3 regions of the Pseudarthrobacter sp. AB1 genome follow, and region 3 is predicted to be linked to each of the others. Evidence: riboswitches for the same ligand, from Rfam matches in the RefSeq annotation. Region 3 holds a riboswitch; each other region holds the start of a gene.

Region 1 (3,266 bases), on a different contig from region 3:
GGCTACCGGTGGCGTGAACGCGGTGACAGGCCGCGGCCGCCACACGTCGTCGTCGGCCCTTGCCCTGAAACTGACCGGCGCCCCCGCCGGTAGCTGGATCATCGACACTCCTGGCATCCGCTCGTTCGGCCTGGCCCACGTGGATCCGGACCGGATACTAAGGTCCTTCCCGGACCTGGAACCGGGCACGGATGCCTGCGAGCGTGGTTGCAAGCACAACACCGCGGCCGTCAACTGCGGCGTGGATTCCTGGGTGGCGGCCGGTCAAGCGGGCCCCACCGGCCCGGCCCGGCTCGCGTCCCTGCGGCGGCTGCTCGGCACTGATCCGCGCCTGGTGGGCCAGGAAACCAAGGAACTAGGCAGCATCGGCTAGACGGAACGCCGATGTCCCCAACCCTGCGGTCCGGAGACGGTAGTTTGGAACCATGATCCAACCCGCTTCGAGCTACAACGATGACTTGCGCCTTGCCCATGTGCTGGCAGATTCCGTGGATGACCAGACCATGAGCCGCTTCAAGGCACTGGACCTCCGCATCGAGACCAAGCCGGACCTGACGCCGGTTACGGACGCGGACAAGTCCGCGGAGGAAGCCATCCGCGGCCAGCTGTCCCGCTCGCGTCCCCGCGACGCCGTGCTGGGCGAGGAATTCGGCAGCTCGGGCCATGGCTCCCGCCGCTGGATCATTGATCCCATCGACGGCACCAAGAACTTTGTCCGCGGCGTCCCGGTGTGGGCCACCCTGATCGCCCTCGTGGACGAAGGTGAACCCGTGGTGGGAGTGGTCAGCGCGCCCGCACTGGGCAAGCGCTGGTGGGCCGCCAAGGGTTCCGGCGCGTACATGGGCAAGTCCCTCGCCGCCGCAACGCGGCTCCGGGTCTCGGACGTCTCCAAGCTTTCGGATGCCTCCCTGTCCTACTCCAGCCTGGGCGGCTGGAAGGAGCGCGGCAATCTGGATGAGTTCCTGGGCCTGACCGAGGACGTGTGGCGCACGCGCGCCTACGGCGATTTCTGGTCCTACTGCATGGTGGCCGAAGGTTCCGTGGACATCGCCTGCGAGCCCGAACTGAACCTCTACGACATGGCTGCCCTCGTGCCCATCGTGGTGGAAGCCGGCGGCCGCTTCACCTCTTTGGAGGGACAGGACGGGCCGTTCGGCGGAAACGCCCTGGCCACGAACTCCATCCTGCACTCAGAGGTGCTCAAGCGGCTGAACCCGGACCTGGACGATCTCCTCTAGGCACTTTCTTCGAATTATCGACGGCGGACGCCCCCTCAAGGGGGCGTCCGCCGTCGTATCTTCGACAAATGCGCGATTCCTCAAACGCGCGTAACAAAGTCCTTAACATTGGGCTGGCTTCCTTTGTGCAGCGGCAGATGTTCTACGCTCTTAACAGGTCACGAGTGCCAGCGCTAAACCCCGGTTTGCTGGCCGGCAACCCTCCATTCGCGGTGGGGTGCCCCGGGTGACGACCAGGCCGGTCCGGAATGGACACGGCAAGCGCGGATTCCCGGTACGGGGAGTCCTTTTAGAGTGAGGTCTCCGTGACAACTGCCACCGTCTCCCCCAACACTGTTTCTCCCAGCAACGCCGCCCCCGCCAACGCCGCTGCGCTGATCCACGATGCCGCCGCCATCGCCGGGCGCCCCCTTTCTGCCGTCACCGGCGCGGAAATCCAGGCACCGTTGATCCAGGGCGGCCATGTCCGCTACGCAAACCTGGACTACGGCGCATCCGCTCCTGCCCTCTCCGTGGTGTCCGCCTACCTCAACGAGATCCTGCCGTTTTACGCCAGCGTCCACCGAGGCGCGGGCTTTGCGTCCCAGATCAGCACCTCCGTGTACGAGAACGCCCGGAACGTCGTCCGCGACTTTGTGGGCGGGCGCCCGGACGACTCCGTCATCTTCACCCGGAACACCACCGACTCGCTGAACCTGCTGGCGGGTTGCCTGCCGGCGACGGACGGACGGCCGAATGGCGATGTCCTTTATCTGGACATCGAGCACCACGCCAACCTCCTGCCGTGGCAGGGCGTCCCGCACCGCAGCGTCGTCGCCGCGGACACCATCGTAGGGACCCTTGAGGTCCTGCGCGCCGAACTTGAGCAGGGCAACGTCAGTCTCCTCGCGGTGACGGGCGCCTCCAACGTCACCGGGGAGATCCTCCCGGTCAAGGCCCTGGCCGCCCTCGCCCATGAGTACGGGGCGCGGATCGTGGTGGACGCCGCGCAGTTGGCGCCGCACCGGCGCATCAATATCAGCACCGACGACGTCGACTACCTCGCCTTCTCCGGCCACAAGCTCTACGCGCCCTTCGGCTCCGGGGTCCTGGTGGGCCGCACGGACTGGCTCGACGCCGGTACTCCCCACCTGGCCGGCGGCGGCGCCGTCCGCGAGGCCAAGCTCGACGGCGTCAGCTGGGCCACCGGCCCGGCCCGGCACGAGGGCGGCTCCCCCAACGTCCTGGGTGCGGCTACCCTGGCACGCGCCACCCAGGTCATCGCATCCTTGGACCAGGACCGCTGGCACGCCCACGAATCGGCCATCCGGTCATTCCTGGTGGACGGGCTCGGGAAGATCGACGGCGTCACCGTGCACCAGATCTTCTCGGATACGGACGCTGACACCGGCACCATCGGCGTGGTGAACTTCTCCGTGGCAGGGTACGACGCCGGACTCGTTGCCGCCTACCTGTCGGCCGAGCATGGCGTGGGCCTCCGGGACGGTCGCTTCTGCGCGCACCCGCTCCTCAAGCGCCTTGGCCTTCCCTCCGGTTCGCTGCGGGCCAGCTTCGGCGTAGGCTCCCGACTGGAGGACGCCCAACGGCTCCTCGCAGGCCTGGAACAGCTCCGCCGGACCGGACTGGGCTGGGACTACGTGGTGGACGCGGGCCGCTGGGTTCCGGCCAACGACACCCGCACCTACCCGCACTGGGCTCCCAACACGCCGGGCACCGCCGGCGCGGCTCCGTGCCTTGACGACTGACTGACGCTTCCTCCCCTGGTTCCTGACCTGGCTGCCGCCTGACCCAGCGGCTGCCGCCCATGCGGTAAATTCGAAGGATACCGATGGGCACAGTTGAAGGAGGCCGCGCGTGGCACGGGGTGGCCCCAGAATTGAGCACGGACGCCGCCTGGAACTCGGACAGAGTTTCCAGGACGGCGGCGAACACTACCAGCGCGTACGCCCTGGATACCCTGCCTACTCAGCGGACTGGCTGATCCCTGCCGGGGCCACGGACGCCGTGGACGTGGGCGCCGGAACCGGC
Region 2 (3,266 bases), on a different contig from region 3:
CGGAAACTGGCCGAACTCGACCAGCAGTACAGCAGCGGCGAGCTGGCCATGGAGGAGTATATGAAGCGCCGCTCCGACATCATGAACGGCTAACTGCTTAGATCAGGAACGTATTCCGGAGCTGGCGGCCCAGCTGGCCAATCTCGGTCAGGAAGCCGTCGTGGCCGATCGGAGCCTCAATGACGTGCACGTCCACGTCACCCGGGAGCGCGTCAGCCAGTTCACGGGACTGGGACGGGAAATACAGCCGGTCACTGTCCACGGCGGCCACGAAGAACCTGGCGGTAGCCCGGCCCAAGGCCTCGTCCAGGGAACCCCGCCCGCGGCAGACGTCGTGGCTCATAAGGGCGTCGGTGATGGCGATGTAGCTGTTGGCATCAAAGCGCCGCACCAGCTTTTTGCCTTGGTGGTCCAGATAGCTTTCCACCTGGTAGCGGCCCCGCTCCCCCAGCGCTGCCGCCTGGAACGGCGATTCCGGGTGCTGGGCCGACCGGCCGAAGCGCCCATCGAATTCCGCTGCGGAGCGATAGGTGATGTGCGCAATGCGCCGTGCCAGGGCCAGCCCGTCCTCCGGCAGCGGACCGCCATAATAGTCGCCGTCGTTAAAATTGCTGTCCTGGCGGATGGCGAGCGTCTGCGCCTGGGCGAACGCGATCTGTTCGGCCGTGCTGGCGGCACCGATCGAGATAACTGCGCACCGCTGGACCCGTTCCGGGTAGGTGACCGCCCATTCCAATGCCCGCGCGCCGCCCATGGAACCGCCCAGCACGGCGTACCAGCTCGGGATGCCCAGCTGGTCAGCCAGCCTGGCCTCAGCCGCCGTGGTGTCCCGCAGCGTTACCAAAGGAAACCGCGACCCCCATGGCTTGCCGTCGGGGGCAACCGAGGATGGCCCGGTGGAGCCGTAACAGCCACCCACAATGTTGATGGAGACCACAAAGAACCGGTCGGTGTCCACCGGCGCACCTGGTCCGGCCAGTTGCTCCCACCAGCCGGGCTCGTCGCTGTCGCCGCGCGTCACGTGCGTGCTGCCGGTCAGGGCGTGTTCAATCAGGACGGCGTTGGAGCCGTCCGCGTTGAGGGTTCCCCACGTTTCATAGCCAAGGGTGACATCCGGGAGGAAACCGCCGGCTTCGAGCTCAAGTCCGCCGACGCTGGCGTAACGGACCACGCCGTTTCCGGGGGCTGCAGTACGGGAAATCGTAATCGTCATGGAAGGACCTTTTCTATGCGCTTGCCCACCGTCAATTGACCGGCAGGCCAGGTCCTCACCCGGGGCACCCCGCCGCAAAAGAGGGTTGCCGGCCAGCAAGCCGGGGCTGTCGCTGGCACTCATGACCTGCTTCGAGTGTACGAACAGCCCCGGTCTATTGCTAAGCGTGTGACTGGTTGTGACTTCGCGGAAGCCCTACTCCTGCGGGGCCGCCGCGTCTTTGTTAGGGTCCGCCGCACCCTTGGCCGCCCGGAACCCGGCCTCCAGGTCGGCCATGATGTCATCAATGTGTTCGATGCCCACGGACAGGCGGACAAGTCCCGGCGTGACCCCAGCGATGACCTGCTGCTCCGGCGAGAGCTGGCTGTGCGTGGTTGATGCCGGGTGGATCACCAGTGAACGGACGTCCCCGATGTTCGCAACGTGGGAGTGCAGTTCCAAGGCATCCACGAAGCGCTTCCCGGCCTCCGCGCCGCCGGCAAGGTTGAATGAGACCACCGCACCGGTGCCTTTGGGGCCGTATTTGCGGCCGCGCTCATACCAGGGGCTGGAGGACAGCCCTGCATAGGCGACGGATTCGACGTCGTCCCTTGCCTCAAGCCACTGGGCAACGTCCATTGCATTGGCCACGTGACGCTCCACCCGCAGGCTCAGGGTCTCCAGGCCCTGGGCGATGAGGAATGCGTTGAACGGTGACACTGCCGAGCCGAGGTCGCGCAGAAGCTGCACCCGGGCCTTAAGGATGTAGGACAGGTTGGCACCGAGGGCTCCGCCGGCCCCAAGGTCCCGGGCATACACCAGCCCGTTGTAGGTGGGGTCCGGGGTGCTGAAGCCCGGGAACCGTTCCGGCTCCGCGCCGAAGTCGAAGTTCCCCGAGTCCACAATCACCCCGGCTATGGCCGAGCCATGCCCGCCCAGATACTTGGTGGCGGAGTGGACCACAATGTCCGCGCCCCATTCGAGCGGGCGGATGAGGTAGGGGGTGGACAGCGTGTTGTCCACAATCAGGGGAACGCCGGCCTCGTGAGCTACCTCGGACACGCCTTCAATGTCCAGCACGTCCTGACGCGGGTTGGAGACCACTTCGCCGAAGAAGAGCTTGGTGTTGGGCTGGACGGCATCGCGCCACTGGTCGAGGTTGTCCGGGTCAGCCACAAACGTGACGGATATGCCGAACTTCTTGAGGGTGTGCGCCAGGAGGTTGTACGTCCCGCCGTACAGGCTGGGGCTGGCCACGATGTGATCCCCGGCTTCGGCGATGTTCAGGATGGCAAAGGCTTCAGCGGCCTGTCCCGAGCTCAGCAGCAGGGCAGCGACCCCGCCCTCAAGGCTGGCAATCCGCTGTTCCACGGCATCCTGCGTGGGGTTGCCGATTCTAGTGTAGATCGGCGCGAGCTCCGCGAGGGCAAACCGGTTGGCGGCGCTTTCCGCGCTCGGGAAGACGAACGACGTCGTCTGGTAAATCGGGAGCGCCCTCGCGCCGGTGGCGCTGTCCGGTTCCTGGCCAGCGTGGATCTGGCGGGTTTCGAAAGACCATGCGTTCGACATTCAATGCTCCTTGACGTGGTGTGGCACAGCTCGGTTGCGTTCAGTGTAGGAAGACTTTCCCAGACGGGAACAGGATTGTGACGAAGGTGGTCAGCCGGCCGGTCTCCTCCCGCTTTCCGGCGGAATGTCCACTCGTGACGCAGAGGATTCCGGTAAGGCTACCCTTAGCTGAGAGCCGGATCACAAAGTGCCAAGATGATGGCATGCGCATGGATCACGTCTCTTACGCCTGTGAACAAGATGGCCTCGTTGCCACCACCGAACGTATTTCGTCCGCCCTCGGCGTTGAAGCCGTGAAGGGCGGGGTGCACCCCCGGTTTGGAACCCGGAACATGATTATTCCCCTCGCCGGCCACAAATACCTGGAAGTTGTGGAGGTCCTGAACCACCCGGCATCGGACAAGGCACCCTTCGGGCAAGCTGTCCGGGCCAGGTCCGAAGCCGGCGGCGGCTGGATGGGCTGGTGCGTCGAAGTGGACGACCTCGCTCCGTTCGAAGACCGGCT
Region 3 (3,266 bases):
GTTGAACGCGGAGAGGGCCGGGCCGGTGTGCCGCATGAGCTGCTTGACCGGGCCGTCGATGAACTCCTTGGTGCCCAGGATGGCGCCGCCCAGGACGCGTCCCTGGCCGTCGATGTGCTTGGTGCCGGAGTACACAATCACGTCCGCGCCCAGCTGGCCGCAGCGCTGCAGCAGGGGAGTGGCGAAGACGTTGTCGACGACGACGGTGGCCCCGGCGGCGTGCGCCAGGTCGCTGACCGCGGCGATGTCCACGATTTCCTGCATCGGGTTGGATGGCGATTCGAAGAACACTGCGGTGGTGGGTTCCGACAGTGCAGCAGCCCACTGTTCGAGGTCCGGGCCGTCAACGAACACGGTTTCCACGCCCCAGCGCGGCAGGATCTCGTTCAGGATCACAAAGCAGGAGCCGAACAGCGAACGCGCGGCAACCACCCGGTCGCCGGCCGCCAGCAGGGCGCCCAGGGCGGTGAAGACCGCTGACATGCCAGATGCCGTCGCAAAGCACGCTTCGGTGCCTTCGAGCAGGCGAAGGCGTTCCTGGAAGGTGGCCACGGACGGGTTGCCGTACCGGGAGTAGACGAAGCGTTCGTCCTCGCCGGTGAAGGCGCGCTCGGCGGCGGCAGCGGACTCGTAGACGAAGCCGGAGTTCAGGAAGACCGGCTCGGTGGTCTCCTGGAAGTTGGTGCGGTTCAGCCCGCCGCGGACGGCCTGCGTTTCGGCGCTCCAGCCGGCGGCGTCTTCGTTGAAGGTCACTTCGTTATTCCCAGGTTGGTGGGGAGGCCGCGGTTTTTCCAGCCGTTAACGGTGCGCTCGCCGTAGCGGTCCGGCTCGCCTTCGAAACCCTCCAGGACGTTGTAGGAGGTGAAGCCGGCCTGCGTCGCGGCGATGGCGGCGGCGATGGAGCGCTGGCCCGAGCGGCAGAGGAACACCAGTTCGGCGCCGTCGTCCTCCGGTGCCTGCTGTGTCAGGTCGGTGATGAAATCCGGGTTGGGGATGCCGCCGGGGAAGGTCCACGGGATGAACAGGGGATCGTTGTCCGTGGCCTTGGTGTCGGGGATGCCGATGTGGGCCCATTCGCCTTCGGTCCGGACGTCCACCAGGATGGCGCCCTGCTCCAGCTTGGCCCAGGCTTCCTGCGGGGTGAGGTCTCCGGCGTAGCTCACGCGTGGCCCTCGCCGTCGAAATCGAGGTCTTCCACGGCAGAGGCGACGGCGGCATCGGCGGTGGCGATGGCCGACGGGAGGATGAGTGCCTGCGCAACGATCACAACACCTCCGTTGGACGTCGCGGCCGGGCTGCCGTGCAGGACATACCCTTCGGCCAGGGCAGTGGAAATCCGTTCACAGAAAGACCTGTCGTCCGGCCCGGTGACAAGCCGGTACGACAGTTTCTTTTCAGGGGCGGGGGCGTCAGACACGACGGAACTCCTTCTTTCACGCTTGCAGCTCGAATGGGTCGATATGCCGAGTATTCACCTGAGGCACCCCGCCGCGAAAGGGAGGGTTGCCGACCGGCCAGTCAGGGCTTGGCGCCGGTACTCATTACTCCCCAAAAACGTAGCACTCGCCCCGCCCCGCCGCACCGCCGCCGTCGTCATGTTCCGTAACCAACGCGTGTTTCCGTAACCCCGGCGCTGACGGGACAACCGAATGGGGGCGGGACCGCAGACCCTCGTCGCGGTCGCCTGGGCGCAGCGTCTGGATCACCAGGATTTCGGCAGGCTTCCGGGGCCAGTCTGTACCGGACCATGTACGACTCCTTCTTTACCTGCACGTACCTGGCGCCGGGACGGCTGCTGAACGTCGTGGTCCTGGTGGTAGGACGCGTTTCCTGGTCCGCATCATTCCCGCCTGATCACCCTGTTGGAGTATCGGAGGTGCTGTACCGGGCGGTGAGTTCGCGCTTGAGTACCTTGCCGCTGGGGCCGGTGGGGAATTCGGTGACTAGGGTAATGATCCGCGGATACTTATAGGCCGCCAATTCCGCGGCGGCGAAGTCCCGCAACTCATCAACGGTGGCGCTGCTGCCCGGATTGAGGACGACGGCGGCCGCCACCTCCTGCCCGTGGGTTTCGTCGGGGACGCCATAGACGGCAACGCTCAGGACTGCCTCGTGCCGGCTGAGGACTTCCTCTACCTCTCGCGGGTAGACGTTAAAGCCGTTCCGGATGATCATCTCCTTCTTCCGGTCCAGGATGCGGAGGTAGCCGTCCCCGTCCTTGGTGCCCAGGTCGCCGGTCCGGAACCAACCGTCCACCACAGCCTCTGCGGTGGCTTCGGGCCGGTTGAGGTAGCCCGTGAAGAGGTTGTGCCCCCGGACCACCAGCTCGCCTAACTCGCCCGTGGGCTGCAGCTCGATGGCATCCTGGACGTCCGCGCGGGCGATCTCCACCTGGACTCCCCAAATGGCCTGGCCTACCGTTCCGGGCCGCGGCGCTTTGCCTACATGGTTGAAGGTGGCAACCGGGGACGTCTCGGTCAGGCCGTATCCTTCGTAAATGTCCGAGCCGAATTCCGTCTTGAACCTGTCCATCACCGCCACAGGCAGGGACGCGCCGCCGGAGATGCAGTAGCGCAGGGCGTTGGACCGGCCGGTGTTGGTGCGGGCGGCTTCGAGCATGGCGATGTACATGGTGGGCACGCCGAAGAAGACGTTGATGTTGTGCCGGGTGAGGGCATCCAGGGCTGCGTCCCCGCTGAACTTGGGCAGCATCACGATGGTGGCCCCCGCCCGCAGCCCGGTGTTGAGGACGCACGTCTGGCCGAAGGTGTGGAACATCGGCAGTCCGCCGAAGATGACGTCACCGCGGCGGAGGTCAAACGTGCTGGTCAGCAGCGTATTGGTCTGTTCCACAATGGCGAAGTGGCTGCCCAAGGCGCCCTTGGGCTGGCCGGTGGTCCCGGATGTGTACAGAATTGTGGCCGTCTCGAAGGGCCGCAGCGGCAGCCAGGTGCTGATGGGCTCGGCGCCTGCCGCTTCGGTCTCCAGCCGGGCGGCACCTTCGGGCCCCTCCGGCACCAGGACGGTGACGACGTCGATGCCCGCGGCCGCGGCCGCGGCGCCTTTGGCACCTTCCTCAAGGAGCGGTCCGGCGCAGACGAGCAGCTGCGCGCCGCTGTCGCGCAGCATGTACTCGATCTCCCTGCCCTTCAGCAGCGCATGTAACGGCACCACCACGCCGCCCAGCGCGAGGACCGCGTAGTAGACCCGGGCGAAATCAGCAACATTGGGCATCAGCAGGGCCACGCGGCTGGCGTGCCCCACGC

Evidence for each region. A riboswitch is a leader RNA that binds a small molecule or an ion and turns the genes downstream of it on or off. The one in region 3 is predicted to bind S-adenosylmethionine.
Region 1: linked by a shared signal. The riboswitch ahead of DAD99_RS15825 (aminotransferase class V-fold PLP-dependent enzyme) and the one ahead of DAD99_RS10065 (DUF1737 domain-containing protein) in region 3 are both predicted to bind S-adenosylmethionine.
Region 2: linked by a shared signal. The riboswitch ahead of DAD99_RS02275 (homoserine O-acetyltransferase) and the one ahead of DAD99_RS10065 (DUF1737 domain-containing protein) in region 3 are both predicted to bind S-adenosylmethionine.

Annotation. Positions count from the first base shown of each region.
Region 1 covers NZ_PZKO01000057.1:31,134-34,399, reverse strand. Annotated here, with positions in the region: gene rsgA (ribosome small subunit-dependent GTPase A) at 1-373, shown strand, start outside; gene hisN (histidinol-phosphatase) at 426-1,238, shown strand; SAM riboswitch class IV at 1,395-1,508, shown strand; gene DAD99_RS15825 (aminotransferase class V-fold PLP-dependent enzyme) at 1,544-2,983, shown strand; gene DAD99_RS15820 (class I SAM-dependent methyltransferase) at 3,093-3,266, shown strand, end outside.
Region 2 covers NZ_PZKO01000008.1:23,407-26,672, forward strand. Annotated here, with positions in the region: gene DAD99_RS02270 (hypothetical protein) at 1-93, shown strand, start outside; gene DAD99_RS02275 (homoserine O-acetyltransferase) at 98-1,213, opposite strand; SAM riboswitch class IV at 1,226-1,340, opposite strand; gene DAD99_RS02280 (bifunctional o-acetylhomoserine/o-acetylserine sulfhydrylase) at 1,409-2,761, opposite strand; gene DAD99_RS02285 (VOC family protein) at 2,965-3,266, shown strand, end outside.
Region 3 covers NZ_PZKO01000035.1:58,630-61,895, forward strand. Annotated here, with positions in the region: gene DAD99_RS10055 (O-succinylhomoserine sulfhydrylase) at 1-753, opposite strand, end outside; gene DAD99_RS10060 (rhodanese-like domain-containing protein) at 750-1,163, opposite strand; gene DAD99_RS10065 (DUF1737 domain-containing protein) at 1,160-1,417, opposite strand; SAM riboswitch class IV at 1,431-1,546, opposite strand; gene DAD99_RS10070 (long-chain fatty acid--CoA ligase) at 1,855-3,266, opposite strand, start outside.